3 regions of the Arthrobacter sp. zg-Y179 genome follow, and region 2 is predicted to be linked to each of the others. Evidence: riboswitches for the same ligand, from Rfam matches in the RefSeq annotation. Region 2 holds a riboswitch; each other region holds the start of a gene.

Region 1 (5,263 bases), on a different contig from region 2:
GCCGTCGTGCCTGCGAGCGCCGCACGCAGGGTTCCCCGGCCCCGGGCGACGTCGTGGCTGACCAGGGCTTCGGTGAGCACCAGATAGCTGTTGGCATCAAACCTGTCGGCCAGCTTCCGGGCCTGGTGATCCAGGTAGCTCTCCACGGAGTAGCGGCCCCTTCCGGCCGGGTAGGCCGCCCCGAAGGGGTCTTCGGCAGCCTGCGGGGAGCGCCCGAACCGGTATTCCAGTTCCGGTTCGGACCGGTAGGTAATGTGCGCGATCCGGCGGGCCAGTCCCAGGCCGGCCAGCGGAGGTGTGCCGTTGTAATAGTCCCCTCCGTTGAAAGCCGGATCCAGGCGGATAGCGGCCAGCTGCGCCTGGGCAAACGCGATCTGCTCGGCAGTGCTGGCTGCGGTTGCCGCGATTACCCCGCAGTGCAGCACCCGGTCCGGCTCGGTCACCGCCCATTCCAGCGCCCGCGCTCCCCCGAGCGAACCGCCCAGCACGGTATGCCATCTGGCGATGCCCAGCCGGTCCGCCAGCCGCGCCTCCGCCCGGACCGAATCCCTCACGGTGACGAAGGGAAACCGTGATCCCCAGGGCAATCCGTCCGGGTCAGCCGAGGCAGGCCCGGTGGAGCCGTAGCAACCGCCCAGCATGTTGATCGAGACCACGAAGTACCGGTTAGTGTCCACGGTCCGGCCCGGACCCACAAACTCCTCCCACCAGCCCGGTTCGGTGCTGCTCCCGCGGGCTACGTGGGTGCTGCCGGTCAGCGCATGCGGAATCAGCACGGCGTTGCCGGCGTCCGGGTCCAGCTGCCCCCACGTCTCGTAGGCCAGTACGACGTCGGGCAGGTACCCGCCGGTTTCCAGTTCCAGTCCGCCGATGGAGGCGTACTCCAGCACCCCGTCCTTTTCGGCGGGGTGCTGCAGCGGCGTCTGCAGCGACTCGCGCTGCGGAGCCGGGTGCCGGGGCACGGAAGCTACGCTCCCTTGGCGGCCCGGAACCCCGCGTCGAGGTCCGCGAGGATGTCATCGATGTGCTCGATGCCCACCGAGAGCCGGACCAGTCCCGGGCTGACGCCGGCGGCCAGCTGCGCTTCGGCACCCAGCTGGCTGTGGGTGGTCGACGCCGGGTGGATCACCAGGGAACGGACATCTCCGACGTTGGCCACGTGTGAGTGCAGCTCCAGTCCGTCCACAAAACGCTTGCCGGCGTCGATGCCGCCCTCGATCTCGAAGGAGACAATGGCGCCGGTGCCGCGCGGGCCGTATTTGCGGCCGCGTTCAAACCACGGACTGGACTCCAGCCCCGCGTACGCAACCGACACGACGTCGTCGTGCCCTTCCAGCCAGTTCGCTACGGCAACGGCGTTGGCTACGTGCCGCTCCAGCCGCAGGCTCAGCGTTTCCAGCCCCTGGGCAATCAGGAACGCGTTGAACGGCGACACCGCGGACCCGAGGTCCCGCAGCAGCTGCACCCGCGCCTTGAGGATGAAGGCTAGGTTCGCGCCGAGGGCTCCGTTGACGCCCAGGTCCCTTGCGTAGACGAGCCCGTTGTAGCTTTCGTCCGGGGTATTGAACCCGGGGAACTTCTCCGGATCGGCGGCGAAATCGAAGTTGCCCGAATCGACGATGACGCCGGCAATGGCAGTCCCGTGCCCGCCGAGGTACTTCGTGGCCGAGTGGACCACAATGTCGGCTCCCCATTCAATCGGACGGATGAGGTACGGCGTCGACAACGTGTTGTCCACGATCAGCGGTACGCCCGCCTCGTGGGCCACGGCGCTGATGCCTTCCAGGTCCAGGACATCCTGCCGGGGGTTGGAGACCACCTCGCCGAAGAAGGCCTTGGTGTTGGGCCGGACGGCGTCGCGCCAGTGGTCCAGGTTGTCCGGGTCCTGCACGAAGGTGGTCTCGATGCCGAACCGTTTCAGGGTGTGCTTCAGGAGGTTGTAGGTGCCGCCGTAAAGGCTGGGACTGGCGACCACATGGTCGCCGGCCTGCGCCAGGTTCAGCAGCGCGAAGGTTTCGGCCGCCTGCCCGGACGCGAGCAGCAGGGCTCCGACGCCGCCTTCAAGGGAGGCGATCCGGTTTTCCACCGCCTCCTGAGTGGGGTTGCCGATCCGGGTGTAGATCGGTTCCAGTTCGGCCAGGGCAAACCGGTTGGCGGCCGCCTCTGCACTCGGAAAAACGAAGGACGTGGTCTGGTAGATCGGCAGGGCACGTGCGCCGGTGACGGCGTCGGGCTCCTGGCCTACATGGATCTGGCGGGTTTCAAATGACCAATCTGCACTCATGATGCTCCCTCAAACCAGGGGCCGCACAACGCCGCCGGGGTGCATCCGGGTACGCCGGATGGTGCACCTGATTACGGTGGGGCTGTGGGACCCGCGCTTGCCGGACGCCCGTTTGGCGTACGGCCAGGTCTTCACCCGGGGCACCCCACCGCGGTTGGAGGGTTGCCGGCCAGCAAGCCGGGGCTATCTGCTGGCACTCATGACCTGCACCTATGGAAACCGATATGCCGCCGTCGCGCAACCTCTATGACGCAACGTGAAATACCGGAGCTTTTGGGCCCTGATTCGGCGCTGCGGCAGGGAACATTCCGCACTTAGGCTTCCCTTGGTCGAGACGCGTATCACAACGTGCCACAATGGGCCGCATGCGCTTGGACCATGTTTCTTATGCCTGTGAATCCGACGGTCTTTTGGCCACCACCGAGAGGATTGCTGCTGCTCTCGGCGCCGATTACGTGAAGGGTGGCGTCCACCCCCGATTCGGTACCCGCAATATGATCCTGCCCCTGGCCAACAACCAGTACGTCGAGGTGGTGGAGGTCCTGAACCACCCGGCGTCGGACAAGGCCCCGTTCGGCCAGGCCGTGCGCCAGCGCTCCGAATGCGGCGGCGGATGGATGGGCTGGTGTGTTGCCGTTGACGATCTTTCCCCCTTCGAGGAACGCCTCGGCCGGGCCTCCGTGCCGGGCAACCGTAAGTTCCCCGACGGCCAGGAGCTGACCTGGCGGCAGATCGGCATCAACGGATTGATTGCCGATCCGCAGGTGCCCTATCTGCTCCGCTGGGATGACGGCACCGACGAGCTGCACCCCTCCAACGCCATTCCCGGGATGCCGGGATCGGTGAAGCTGAAGTCCCTGACCATTGCCGGCTCCGCTGCACGCGTCACCGACTGGCTGGGCCATCCCGTGGAGAAGCCGCTGGAGAACGTGGATGTCACGTGGATTGCACCGGCGGGTACACCGGGCATCATGTCCGTCACCTTCGACACTGCGAACGGTCCTGTCGAGATCTAGCACTGCGGTTTCTTCTGCCGGTCTGGGATTTTGCTGCCGGTTTGGGGTTTTCCTGCACGTTCGGGGGTTTCCTGCGGTTTGTCCCAGCGGTGCGTCCGTATCCCTGCGGTCTGTCCAGTTCCCCGCGGTACGTCCCTGCACTCTGTCCGTATCCCTGCGGTATGTACGATTCCCTACACCGCGCGGCGCAGGAAATGTCACAAACCGCAGGGCTTTGCAGTGCCCGCCGGCCCCACAAACCGGCGGGCTCGCTACAAACCGCAGGGCCGTGCCAGGCCGAGGCGTCCGAGGTTTGTCCACAATGAGGTTTGTCCACAAAAGGGAGGCATACCCTCGCGGGTCCGCGGTTACCCATCCACCTTTGAGCCCATGGATCCGGAGCTCATTTTCACAGCCGATGCTGAAGCCCACGGTACCGACCGCCGTGCCTTAGCCTCGAGTTGCCGGTCCGGTCAGCTGATCCGCCTCCGTGCCGGGGTCTACGTGCAGGCGGAAGAGTGGCAGCACCTTTCGCCCTGGGAACAGCAACGGGTGCGAATCCGGGCAGCCGTGGAACAGGGGCACGGTCAGCGTATCCTTATCCAGCAATCTGCTGCCGTCATGTGGGGGCTGCCCGTCATTGGAAACTCTGCTGAGGTTCTGCTGTTGGCCGCACCTCCCATTCATGGCCAGCGCCGTGGTGGGCTCCACTGGGTTGAGCGTCAGTTGTTGGAACCGCTCACTGCCTTGGAAGAGGTGCCCCTGACGTCCCGGGCGCAGACCGTTTTGGACATGGCTGCCTATCTCCCTTTCGAGCATGCGGTTCCCGCCATGGACCACGTGCTTCGGGCGGATCCTGTTCGTGGTTTGCCTCCCCTTGGAAAGGACCATCTGCGGGAAACAGCCGGGAACCTGCCCAGTCAGGTAAAGCGGCTGCGTGCTCGACAGGTAATCGACTTCGCCGATGCACGCTCCGAGTCGGCGGGCGAGTCCTATTCCCGGGCCGCCATTCACAGGCAGCGCTTTCTTCCGCCCGAGCTCCAGCAACAATTCAACACCTCTGCTGGCCGCTTCCGGGTCGACTTTTATTGGCGAGAGCAGAGGCTCGTTGGGGAGTTTGACGGCGCCGTGAAATACGGTCGGGGCGATGCAGCCCTTGCCCCTTCGTGGGACACACTGCGTCAGGAGAAACGACGCGAAGATGCCATCCGTGAAACAGGGGTCAGTTTCGTTCGCTGGTCTTGGGAAGATATCGCCAAAGAGGCACAGCACCCGGAGTCCTTGGTGCAACGCTTGGTCCGCGCTGGGCTCCCCCGTTCCCGGCGCCGCTGATTTCCCTCCGATTTGTCCGGATCCCTGCGGTCTGTGGCAATCCCAGCTCCGCGCGGTGCAGGGAATCGGACAACCTTCAGGGATACCGACAACCTGCAGGGATCGATCCAAGCAACTCGGCAGCAAAACCCCTCAGGACCTTCAGCCCCCAGCAGCCCGGCGAAGCCCCGCGTTGAGTCCCCGCACCAGGCCGGCGTCGATCTTCACCACCCGGCGGTCATAGGTCAGCAGTCCGTTGACCTCGTCCTCGACGTCGGTGAGCTGGGTGTACACGGTGGCGGCCAGCCCGCCGGCAACCGCAGGTTCAACCTGCCGCCGGTGCAGCCGCTCGTAGGCCCGGGCCAGTGCACGCCGGGACCGGAACCGCCGGTAGCCGAACGCCTTGTCGTTGAAGGTGTGCCCGGGGACCCTCAGGCTGTACCCGCCGTATTCGGACAGCACCACTGCACGGGACCCGGCCAGCCAGCTCTTCCGCAGCCGGAAGGGCACGAAGTACACGTGCACGCTTTTGAGGTCTCCCCCGCCCTGGTCGTGCCAGCCGCTGGCGTGGTCGATGGTCCGGGTCGGGTCCAGGCTCCGAAGCAGGTCGGCGACGGCATTGGCATCGAACTGGCCCCATCCTTCATTGAACGGCACCCACACCACTATCGAC
Region 2 (5,263 bases):
TGTACCTCTCCACCATCCTCGGTGCATGGCTGGCGGACCGCGTCTTCGGCGCCGAACGAGTGCTGTTCTACGCTGCCGCACTGGTCATGCTGGGCCACATTTCCCTGGCCGTGCTGCCGGGCGCCGTCGGACTGGCCGCCGGCCTGATCCTGATCGCCCTGGGCTCCGGCGGTGTGAAGGCCAACGCGACATCGCTCGTCGGCACCCTGTACGACGAAAAGGACCAGCGGCGCGACGCCGGCTTCTCCATCTTCTACATGGGTATCAACATCGGTGCCCTGATCGGCCCGATCCTGACCGGCCTCGCCTGGACCGAATACGGGTTCCACTACGGCTTCGGCCTGGCCGCCATCGGCATGGCCATCGGCCTGGTGCAGTACGGGGTGACCCGGAAGAACCTGCCCGAATCCGCGCACGAGGTAGCCAACCCGCTGCCGAAGCAGCAGTACATGAAGGTCAGCCTCATCGCGGCTGCCGCCTTGGTTGTCATCGTGCTGGCCGTTGTCTTCGAACTGCTGACCGCCAAGAACCTTGCGGTGGTTATGGCGATCCTCGCCATCGTGGCCTCCGTCGCGTACTTCGTGATCATCCTCAGCAGCAAGAAGGTGAACCGGGTGGAACGCCGCCGGGTGTACTCCTTCATGCCGCTCTTTATTGCCAGTGCTGCTTTCTGGGCACTGTTCCAGCAGCAGTTCACGGTGGTGGCAATGTATGCGGACAGCTCGCTGAACCGCACCATCTTCGGCTGGGAAATGCCGCCGAGCTGGGTGCAGTCCATCAACCCGGTCTTCATCATCATCTTCGCAGCCGTCTTCGCCGGCGTCTGGACCAAGATGGGCGACCGCCAGCCGTCCTCCCCGCTGAAGTTCGCCATGGGCCTGGCCGTCATGGGCCTCGCCTTCCTGGCCTTCATTCCGTTCTCGGGCGGCGCGCCGAACAGCACCCCGCTGCTGGCCATGGCCGGCATCCTGCTGCTGTTCACGTTTGCTGAACTGTTCCTGTCCCCGATCGGCCTGTCCGTGGCAACCAAGCTGGCCCCGGAAGTCTTCCGGACCCAGATGGTGGCACTGTTCTTCCTGTCCGTCTCCCTGGGCACCACCCTGGCGGGCTGGCTGGCCCAGTTCTACGACCCGGCAACCGAAGTCAGCTACTTCACCTTCAGCGGCGTTACCGCGATCATCCTGGGCGTTGCCCTGGCCGCGGCTACACCGTCCATCAAGAAGCTCATGGGCGGCGTGCGCTAAGCACCCGGAGCTTTTCAAGGACGGCGGTACCGGATTTCTCCGGTACCGCCGTCCTTTTTATGTTGCGTCATTTGCTTGGAAGCGCCCCGCCGGCATGGCTAGGATGGTCCCAGCTTCAGGAGACACGGCCGCCAAGCTCCGACTTGGCCGTGCACCAACCCCATGCTTCGCGGGTGGTTCGGATGACGAAGCGGCCTGCACCGCCCTTCGGGCATCCGGTGCGGGCAAGAGCACGGATTCCCAAAGGATCACCGCCATGCGCAAAAGCACCGACCGTATTTTGACCACTCATGCAGGGTCCCTCCCCCGCACCCCTGAACTGATTGCCGCGAACGCGTCGCGGGAAGCCGACCCTTCGGATACCGAGGGCTACGCGGACCTGCTGCAGGCCGCCGTCGCGGATTTGGTGCGCCGCCAGCGCCAGGCGGGCATCGACATCCCCAACGACGGCGAATACGGGCACGCGATGTCCGCCGACGTCGACTACGGCGCGTGGTGGTCCTATTCCTTCTCCCGGCTCGGCGGCCTGAGCGTCGCGGAGACCGGAATCTGGAGCATGGAGCCGCGCCGCTCGGAGCCCGGCAACGTTGTCCTCACCAGTTTCGGGGACCGCCGGGACCGGCAGCGCTTCGCCGATGCCTACACCGACCCGACCTCGGGCATCACCACCGGGGCGCAGAAGGTCTTCCCCAAGGTCACGGGTCCAGTGGAATACACCGGGTACGACGCCGTGGCCAGCGACATTGCCAACCTCAAGTCCGGTTTGGCCGCGGCAGGTTTGTCCGAGGGTTTCCTCGCCTCGCTCTCCCCCGGTTCCTGTTCGCGGATTGCCAACGAGTACTACGCCACGGAGGAGGAGTTCATCTACGCCTGCGCGGATGCCATGCGGGAGGAATATCTTGCCATCGTGGACGCCGGGCTGATCGTCCAGATCGATGATCCGTCCATTGCGGAGAACTGGGACCAGATCAACCCCGAACCTTCGGTGGCCGACTACCTCAAGTTCACGCAGATCCGCGTCGAGGCCCTGAACTATGCCCTGCGCGGGCTGCCCGAGGAACAGATCCGTTTCCACCTGTGCTGGGGTTCCTGGCACGGGCCGCACACCACGGACATCGAGTTCCGCCACCTGGTGGACACCCTGCTGCAGATCAACGCCGGGGGCTACAGCTTCGAGGCAGGCAACGTGCGGCATGAGCACGAGTGGCGGGTCTGGGAAGATACCAAGCTGCCGGACGGGAAGGTCCTCATTCCCGGCGTCGTCTCCCACGCCACCAACGTGGTGGAACATCCGGAACTGGTGGCGGACCGGATCGAGCGCTTCGCCCGGCTGGTGGGGCGGGAGAACGTTATTGCGTCCACCGACTGCGGGCTGGGCGGCCGGGTGCATCCGCAGATCGCGGCGGCGAAGCTGCAGACCCTCGGAGAAGGCGCCCGGCTGGCCAGCGGCCGGCTCTGGTAGGTGATTGTCCGGGTGCCGTGCGGGCCGTTTGCTGCACGGCACCTGCATGCGCTCCCGGGTGCGGGCGTGTGTCTGCCGCCGGCGCCGTTTCTTTGGCATGCTTAGGGGTATGTCTAATCGTGCCGGCCAACGTGCCGAACCTTCCGACCTTGTAGACCTCACCGCGCTTTTGGACGCCTATTACGACGTCGTACCGGATCCTTCCAATGTCGCCCAGCGCGTCGTGTTCGGTACCTCCGGGCACCGCGGCTCCTCCCTCAACGGTGCCTTCAATGAGCAGCACATCGCCGCCATTACCCAGGCGATCGTCGAGTACCGCACGTCCGCGGGCATCACCGGGCCGCTGTTCATGGGCAAGGACACGCACGCGCTGTCCGAACCGGCGCAGAACACCGCGTTGGAAGTGCTGGCCGCCAACGGCGTCAACGTGCAGATCGATGCACGCAACGGGTTCACCCCCACCCCGGCCGTGAGCCATGCCATCCTGGTGCACAATTCCACGCGCACGGAACAGGCTGACGGCATTGTGGTCACCCCTTCGCACAATCCCCCGGCAGACGGCGGCTTCAAGTACAACCCGCCCACGGGCGGACCCGCCGGATCGGACATCACCAACTGGATTGCGGACCGCGCCAACCAGTTGCTGGAGAACGGCCTGGACGGGGTCCGGCGCATTCCGCTGGGCGAAGCACGCCTGGCGGATTCGGTGGGCACCTATGACTTCCTGGCGCACTACGTGGAAGACCTGCCCGCGGTGCTTAACCTGGATGCCATCCGCAGCGCCGGGCTCCACATCGGCGCCGATCCCCTCGGCGGCGCCGCCGTTGACTACTGGGGCGCCATCGCGGAACGGCACTCACTGAACCTGACCGTGGTCAATCCCAACGTGGACCCCCAGTGGGCCTTCATGACGCTGGACTGGGACGAGAAGATCCGCATGGACTGCTCCTCGCCGTACGCCATGGCATCGCTGATTTCCCGGGCCGGGGATTACGACATTGCCACCGGTAACGACGCCGACGCCGACCGGCACGGCGTTGTCACCCCGGATGCGGGACTGATGAACCCGAACCACTACCTGGCCACCGCCATTGACTACCTGTACCGCAACCGCTCCGGCTGGAGCGCCGACGCCATGGTGGGCAAAACGCTTGTCTCCTCCTCCATGATCGACCGCGTCACGGCGGACCTGGGGCGGGTCCTTATGGAGGTACCGGTGGGCTTCAAGTGGTTCGTGCCGGGTCTGCTGTCGGGCGAAACCGCGTTCGGCGGCGAGGAATCCGCCGGCGCGTCCTTCCTCCGGCTCGACGGCCGCCCGTGGAGCACTGACAAGGACGGCATCCTGCTGGCGCTGCTGGCCTCGGAAATGACGGCCGTCACCGGCAAGACCCCGTCCCAGCGGTACCGCGAACTGACCAATCAGTTCGGCGATCCCGAATATGCACGCGTGGACGCACCCGCCACCCGCGAGCAGAAGGCAGCGCTGGCCAAGCTCTCGCCGTCGGACGTTACCGCCACCACGCTGGCCGGCGAGGAAATCACCGCGCGCCTGACCGAAGCACCGGGCAACGGAGCGCCCATCGGCGGCCTGAAGGTGACTACGGAAAACGCGTGGTTCGCCGCCCGCCCCTCGGGCACGGAAGACGTCTACAAGATCTACGCCGAGTCCTTCAAGGGCGAGGAACACCTGCACCAGGTCCAGGCCGAAGCCAAGGCCATCGTGGACGGTGTGATTTCCTAGCTTCCGCCGCCGTAGACAGAAGGGGTGCACCGGCAGGTGCACCCCTTCTGTCAATCCTGCTGTCTATCCCGCAGCGCTTACAGCAGACGACGCAGGAGCCGCTTCTTCAGCCCCGTGTAGGGCGGGTACGCGAACCGGAGGGTGTCCACCAGCGTGCCCTTGGTGAAGACCGGCCGCAGCTGGCTGAACGTGTCGAAGCTGTATTTGCCGTGGTACGCGCCGGTGCCGCTGGCACCTGCACCGCCGAAGGGCAGGCCGGGCACGGCCAGCTGGACGGTGCTGGCGTTGTGGTTGATGCTGCCGGCCCGGACGCCCTCTTCGAACGTCTTCCGGTCCGCCGCGGAGTTGCTGTAGAGATAGGCGGCCAGCGGAACCGGACGGGAATTGATAAATTTCATTGCCTCCGCCAGGTCCCGAACCTCGATGATCGGCAGGATGGGTCCGAAGATTTCCTCCTGCATCACCGGTGAATCCGGGGCTACGTCGGTGAGGATGGTCGGTTCCAGGTACAGGCTGCCGCGGTCGCTGCGCCCGCCGGCCAGGACCGTGCCGCTGTCCAGCAGCCCCACCAGCCGTTCCCAGTGCTGTTCGTTGACAATCCGGCCCAGATCCTTGCTCCGGGACGGATCCTTGCCGAACTGCTCCGCGACCGCCTTCACCAGCTGCTTCTTCAGCGCCGGCGCTGCCTCTTCCGTCACCAGGACGTAGTCCGGGGCCACGCAGGTCTGGCCGGCGTTGAGCAGTTTCCCGAAGACCAGGCGGCGCGCGACGGCGGCCCAGTTGCCGTCCAGCACCACGGCCGGGGATTTCCCGCCC
Region 3 (5,263 bases), on a different contig from region 2:
TACCGGAATGCCGTGGGATCAATGACTCCCAGTGCGCAGGACGCAATACTGCAGCAGATTGAACTAACGGTCGCCGCCGAGGAAATCGGCGTCGACGGCGCGTACATGCGGGTGCACCACTTCGCCCCGCAGTTCTCCGCCCCCTTCCCCATGCTCTCCGCCATGGCGGCACGGACCAGCCGGATCGAGCTAGGCACGGGAGTGATCGACATGCGCTATATGAATCCGCTGGCAATGGCAGAAGACGCCGCAGTGGCGGACCTGATCAGCGGAGGCAGGCTGCAGCTCGGCATCAGCCGGGGATCCCCCGAGCCTGCCCTGCGAGGTTATGAGTCCTTCGGCTACGTTCCCGGCCCGGATTCCTCCGACGCCGACATGGCCCGGCAGCACACCGAAGTGTTCCGTGCCGCCATCGCCGGCGCCGGAGTGGCACAGGCTGATCCGGCGATGACCGGCAGCACCGGCGCCATGGCCATCGACCCGCTGTCCCCCGGACTGCCGGAGCGGATCTGGTGGGGGTCCGGGACCCGGGCCACCGCCAAGTGGACCGGTGAGCAGGGCATGAACCTGATGAGCTCAACGCTCCTGACCGAGGACACCGGGGTGCCGTTCGACCAGCTCCAGGCCGAGCAGATTGCGGTGTACCGGAAGGCCTGGGCCGACGCCGGACATCAGGGCACCCCGCGGGTGTCCGTCAGCCGCAGCATCATTCCGCTGGTGACCGGGCAGGACCGGCACTACTTCGGGCTGCGCGCGCAGGCAGAGGGCCGGGACCAGGTGGGCCATCTCGACGGCGGCTTGGCTCGGTTCGGCAAGAGCTACATCGGTGAACCCGATGTTATTGCTGCTGAATTGGCCGCGGACGCTGCCGTGCAGGAAGCCGACACCGTCCTGGTGACCGTGCCGAACCAGCTGGGCGTGGAGTACAACGCGCATCTGCTGGAGAGCATCGTCAAGCTCGTGGCGCCGGGGGCCGGCTGGCGGTAAGTCTCGTCGTGGCCAGGGTCCGCCCGGTCCGCCAGATCCACCCGGATCCGCCCCCTGCGGGGCTGGAACGGCGGCAACGAAATTCCCCGCTCGCAGAGCTCGCGGGAAATATTAAAGCCGCCTTCCTCCAGCCCCTCCGGTGGCGGGTGCGTCGCCTCCAGCTCCTCCCAGCAACGGTTGCATCCCCCAGCCCCCGGCCCCCGGCTGTGAGTTGTGCAGACGTTCGTCCCCGAGGTCTTAGCGCGGACGGAAGGCGAGGTGCAGAACGTAGGCGCCGGACGGGAAGGCGAGGCGCCCACCCACACGACGCACGCACACCCAGCGGCACCCCGGAAACGGCCCTCTGTCGAAATGTCAGTGGCCTCCGCTAGAGTAGTTTTCAGCTTCACGAGATGTGGCCTCCGCCCGGTTTACCGGGCACAAAAGCTCCGACTGGCCCCACACCAACCCCACTGTTCGGCGGGTGGTTCGGATGACGAAGCGGCCTGCTTCGTCCGTCGCAGGCAAGGACAACCTGAAAAGGAACCCACTGTGAGCATTTCCAGTGTCAGCAAATCCGGCCTCAGCAACTGCAGCGGCTTCACCCCGGGCCACAACATCCATTGGATCCACCGACGCCGGCTCGAGGGCTGGGAGCAGTGGTCGGACGTCGAAGTCACGGCCGATCCGCAGCTGGACCTCATCTACCTGGTGTCCGAAGGAACCCAGCAGCTGATGTGGTTCCACAATGTTCGGGCCGTGGCCACCGCGCTCGAGACCGCCGTCGACACGCCGCAGTGGTGCCAGCGCTATTCCACCCTGATGGTGCCGGGCGGGTTCGATTCCGGTGCCCGGAGCTCTTTTTTCTACTTGGCCCGGCCGGAGCGGGTAGTCCCGTGCAACGGCTCCCTGGTGCGGGCCCCGGAAACTGAGCGGATCGAGAAGGCCGGCTCCTAGCTGCCGCTCTGCCCCGGAATTCCAGGTTCCGGGGCGAAGCAAGCCCTGCGGACGAAACCGGCCGCATTGGAACAGTGCGGTGCTATTGCGGTCCGGTTTCCCCTGAGGCACCACGAAGCTGGGCAATGCGCAGCCGCAGGAAGACGATCAACAACACCAGAACCCACAGCACCAGAACTGCGGTCCCGATAACCACGAGCAGATACAGCATTCCAAACGCCGACCCGATTGCCATGTGTCCCCCGCATTCTTGCCGGCTTGCCGCTGCTGACCGGATGGTGCTGATGCTACCGGAGTAGTCAGTCGGCACGGCTGGCGGCGGAGAAGGCAGCTACTGCTGCAGCAGCTCCGGCGGCACGCTGTAGATGAGGATGACACCCAGCAGGTTTTTCGCGGCGTGCACACCGTAGGAAAGCATGAAGTTGTTTCCGGCCCAGACGTAAATGCCCACAAGCGTGGCGCCCATCGCCAGGTAAGGCATCAGCACCGGGAGGGACAGGGATTCCTTGCCCACAATGTGGATGGAGGCGAACAACAGGACCGACAGGATGCAGCAGCCCCAGAGATTCCAGTACCGGCTGAGTTTGCCGATCAGCAAGTGCCGGAAGATGTACTCCTCGACAAACGGTGCCAGGACCACCAGCAGCGGTACTACCAGCCAGGGCGACACGGACCCCACGAATCCCTCTACGGCTTCCTGGTTTACGGCCGTTTCAATCTGCCCGCTCAGCAGTGCCCCGATCATGGTGACAATGAGCATGGCGATGACGCCGGCAGGAATCAGGGACAGGGACAGCACCGGTCGGGTAGCCAGGATCTTGGTTTCCCGCACCACGTACGGCCGGGCCGCCAGGAAGGCCAACAGACCGGCAACCCCGTAAAACGCCAGGTTCAGGACGTAGGCGGCTGCAACGGGATCCGGAACCAGCATCACCAGGACAGGCATGACGAGTCCGGGCGCAAAGCTCAGGACCAGCAGGAATACTACGTAGAAGCCAGCTGCCACCGCGTCACGGCGGGTGAAACGGTAGGAAAGCCACGGGATTTGGGCCGCAGGGCGCCCCGACGGACCGGTCCGGTATTCGTTTGCTGTCATTACCTCAGGATATGGGCCGTTCTGCCGGGATACAGCCCCTCGCTAGCTCAACTCCGCGATCACCGGAGACATGGCTCCAAGAGAGAGTCGTTAACCAGGCTTTCCAGTCTGCACCTTTATATCAGCCATCCGAGCTGGCCCCGAGCCCACGAGTTCCCGCTTCAGGCGCATACTCAAGGTCCACCGCGCTTTCTGCACCCCTTACTGCAGCAACTCCAGAGACGTCTATCTTAAGCGCTTGCAACAGAGCAGATTCTGAGCGTTCACGCAGCTTCTCGTAGCTCTTCGATGTCAATACAGTATGTTTTGACAGCCGATTCTGATCGACCAAGAGTGTCAGTTCGCTTATCGCGCGCTCGTCATCACGAATAAAGACAGACCGAAAATGGCTATACAGGGAATCTAGCCCGCGGACATCCCACACTTCGGCTTCCTTCGCCACCACGTCTTCTTCGCCCAGCATTGCACGAGAAGCCCAGTTGGTGACCTTCAATCGGCAACTGGCCACGAGGTCCAATTTGCTACCTAGCGCCTGCGTGATCTTTTCTGTTATGCGCACACAAGCTGCAAAGTTTCCATCCTCTAGGGCCAAGTCCGCCGTGTGTAAAATCCACGCTACCGGCAGCTGGGAGTCTTTGTCTGCCAACTTCATCCATACACTGGTTACTAGCAGGGCACCGGTGGAAATTACCAGCTCACAAGACTCGGCTAAGTAATCTGTCGTGATATCAATATTGCTACCCTTCGCTGGAATATCACCACCTGGCGCACCTGCCCCTGATAAAACAGAAACATACTGTGCGCTGACCCTCCCATTGGTGTGAACGAACAGGTTCCTGCGCGCAAATATTTCTCGAAACTCTACCCAATCGGCTGGTATCTCACGAAGCTTCACACCTATTTTTGCGAACCACTTTTCCCAGTCATCTATAGAGCCGCGCGCCAGATCCTCCACCTGGCGGGAAATGAGATAATCAGTCGCTTCCTCTACCGTCCCAAGAGAACCAAGCTCTGCAAGACTGAGGGTCGCATTCTCCAAATTCGCTAGCTTAGGATTATTTCTGATAGCAGCTGTCGCTAAGTCGATCAACATCGTCTCAAAACCGATAACAATGCTTATCAAAACCGACCTCTGCAACAATTTTCCTCGTCGGGGAACGATTACTTTGCGCGCAGTACTGAAGAGCATTTTCTGGAAGACAGCAAAGGTCTCGGGGTCGTATTCTTGCCCCGAAATCATTACCCCTTCATCATGGCTACCGTCGGCGATATCCATGAAACCGGAAACAGATTTTCTAACGATCAACTTCAACTCGTCTCGCTGCCTAGGCGTCAGATGCGCCGTCAGCGACGGGTCGAACGGGATACCTTCGTGCTCTTGCCGCTCGATTAGTTCAAGAAGACTGATGCACCCTTGCACCTGCGCATAGTGGTCTTGACCTGCCATAGGAATGGACTGGTTCAGCGCCCGCGCATTCTGAACTGGTCTAAGGGTCGCGCTTGGTATCGAATACATGACTCCTTTTTACAGGAGAATATGGTTTTTCCGGGGATTGGAACTATACAAACGGCTGGGACGCACGAACGTTCACCTCCGCCCGCATCGGGCTACCGCTGAATAGCACCGTTTCCTGCCACATGATAGCGGCCCCTCAAGCACTCCCACGCGCGGGCCCGTTCCGCCGGGATACAGCCCCTCGCTAGCTCAACTCCGCGATCACCGGAGGCATGGCCTCGAGCAGTTCCCGTGCCAGGAAGCTGAGCGGGCCCCGTGAGGCGGAGAGCCGGTCCCCGCTCACCGCGTGCAGATACGTGCCCCAGCATGCCGCCTGTTCCGGCGTCGCACCGCGGGCAAGGAATCCGCCCACCGCACCGGCGAGGACATCCCCGGACCCGGAAGTTCCCAGGCCCGAGTTCCCGGCCGGCACTTCCCAGCTCCTTCCGTCAGGAGAGGTGATGACGTTGTGCGCGCTGACCACCGCCGAGTATTTCCGTGCCACCTCCATGGACGCTTTCGGCAGGTCCAGGGAATCTTCGTCGGCATCCTCGTCCTCGAGGAGGCGCAGGATTTCAGCACCGTTCGGGGTCAGGACCAGCCGGCCGGCCAGGGTGTCGTAGAGTTCCGGCAGCCCGGGCAGCACACCGAGGGCAAAGGCGTCCAGTACCACCTGGGTCTTTTCCCCGAGCAGCGGAACCACTGACCGCAGGAGCGCTGCGGCCTGCTCGGCGTCGTCCAGGCCGGGG

The links. A riboswitch is a leader RNA that binds a small molecule or an ion and turns the genes downstream of it on or off. The one in region 2 is predicted to bind S-adenosylmethionine.
Region 1: it holds a riboswitch for S-adenosylmethionine, as region 2 does, so the genes downstream of both, LOC56_RS15870 (bifunctional o-acetylhomoserine/o-acetylserine sulfhydrylase) here and LOC56_RS06000 (cobalamin-independent methionine synthase II family protein) in region 2, are expected to answer to the same signal.
Region 3: it holds a riboswitch for S-adenosylmethionine, as region 2 does, so the genes downstream of both, LOC56_RS02795 (hypothetical protein) here and LOC56_RS06000 (cobalamin-independent methionine synthase II family protein) in region 2, are expected to answer to the same signal.

What each region holds. Positions count from the first base shown of each region.
Region 1 is NZ_JAJJOB010000014.1:153,960-159,222, forward strand. Features, by position in the region: gene metX (homoserine O-acetyltransferase MetX) at 1-929, opposite strand, end outside; gene LOC56_RS15870 (bifunctional o-acetylhomoserine/o-acetylserine sulfhydrylase) at 968-2,284, opposite strand; SAM riboswitch class IV at 2,373-2,489, opposite strand; gene LOC56_RS15875 (VOC family protein) at 2,650-3,300, shown strand; gene LOC56_RS15880 (endonuclease domain-containing protein) at 3,670-4,611, shown strand; gene LOC56_RS15885 (glycoside hydrolase family 2 protein) at 4,753-5,263, opposite strand, start outside.
Region 2 is NZ_JAJJOB010000005.1:592,869-598,131, reverse strand. Features, by position in the region: gene LOC56_RS06005 (peptide MFS transporter) at 1-1,244, shown strand, start outside; SAM riboswitch class IV at 1,358-1,481, shown strand; gene LOC56_RS06000 (cobalamin-independent methionine synthase II family protein) at 1,501-2,706, shown strand; gene pgm (phosphoglucomutase (alpha-D-glucose-1,6-bisphosphate-dependent)) at 2,816-4,447, shown strand; gene LOC56_RS05990 (aldehyde dehydrogenase family protein) at 4,525-5,263, opposite strand, start outside.
Region 3 is NZ_JAJJOB010000004.1:140,658-145,920, forward strand. Features, by position in the region: gene LOC56_RS02790 (LLM class flavin-dependent oxidoreductase) at 1-987, shown strand, start outside; SAM riboswitch class IV at 1,371-1,503, shown strand; gene LOC56_RS02795 (hypothetical protein) at 1,519-1,923, shown strand; gene LOC56_RS02800 (hypothetical protein) at 2,006-2,158, opposite strand; gene LOC56_RS02805 (CPBP family intramembrane glutamic endopeptidase) at 2,255-3,019, opposite strand; gene LOC56_RS02810 (hypothetical protein) at 3,141-4,535, opposite strand; gene LOC56_RS02815 (NAD(P)H-hydrate dehydratase) at 4,720-5,263, opposite strand, start outside.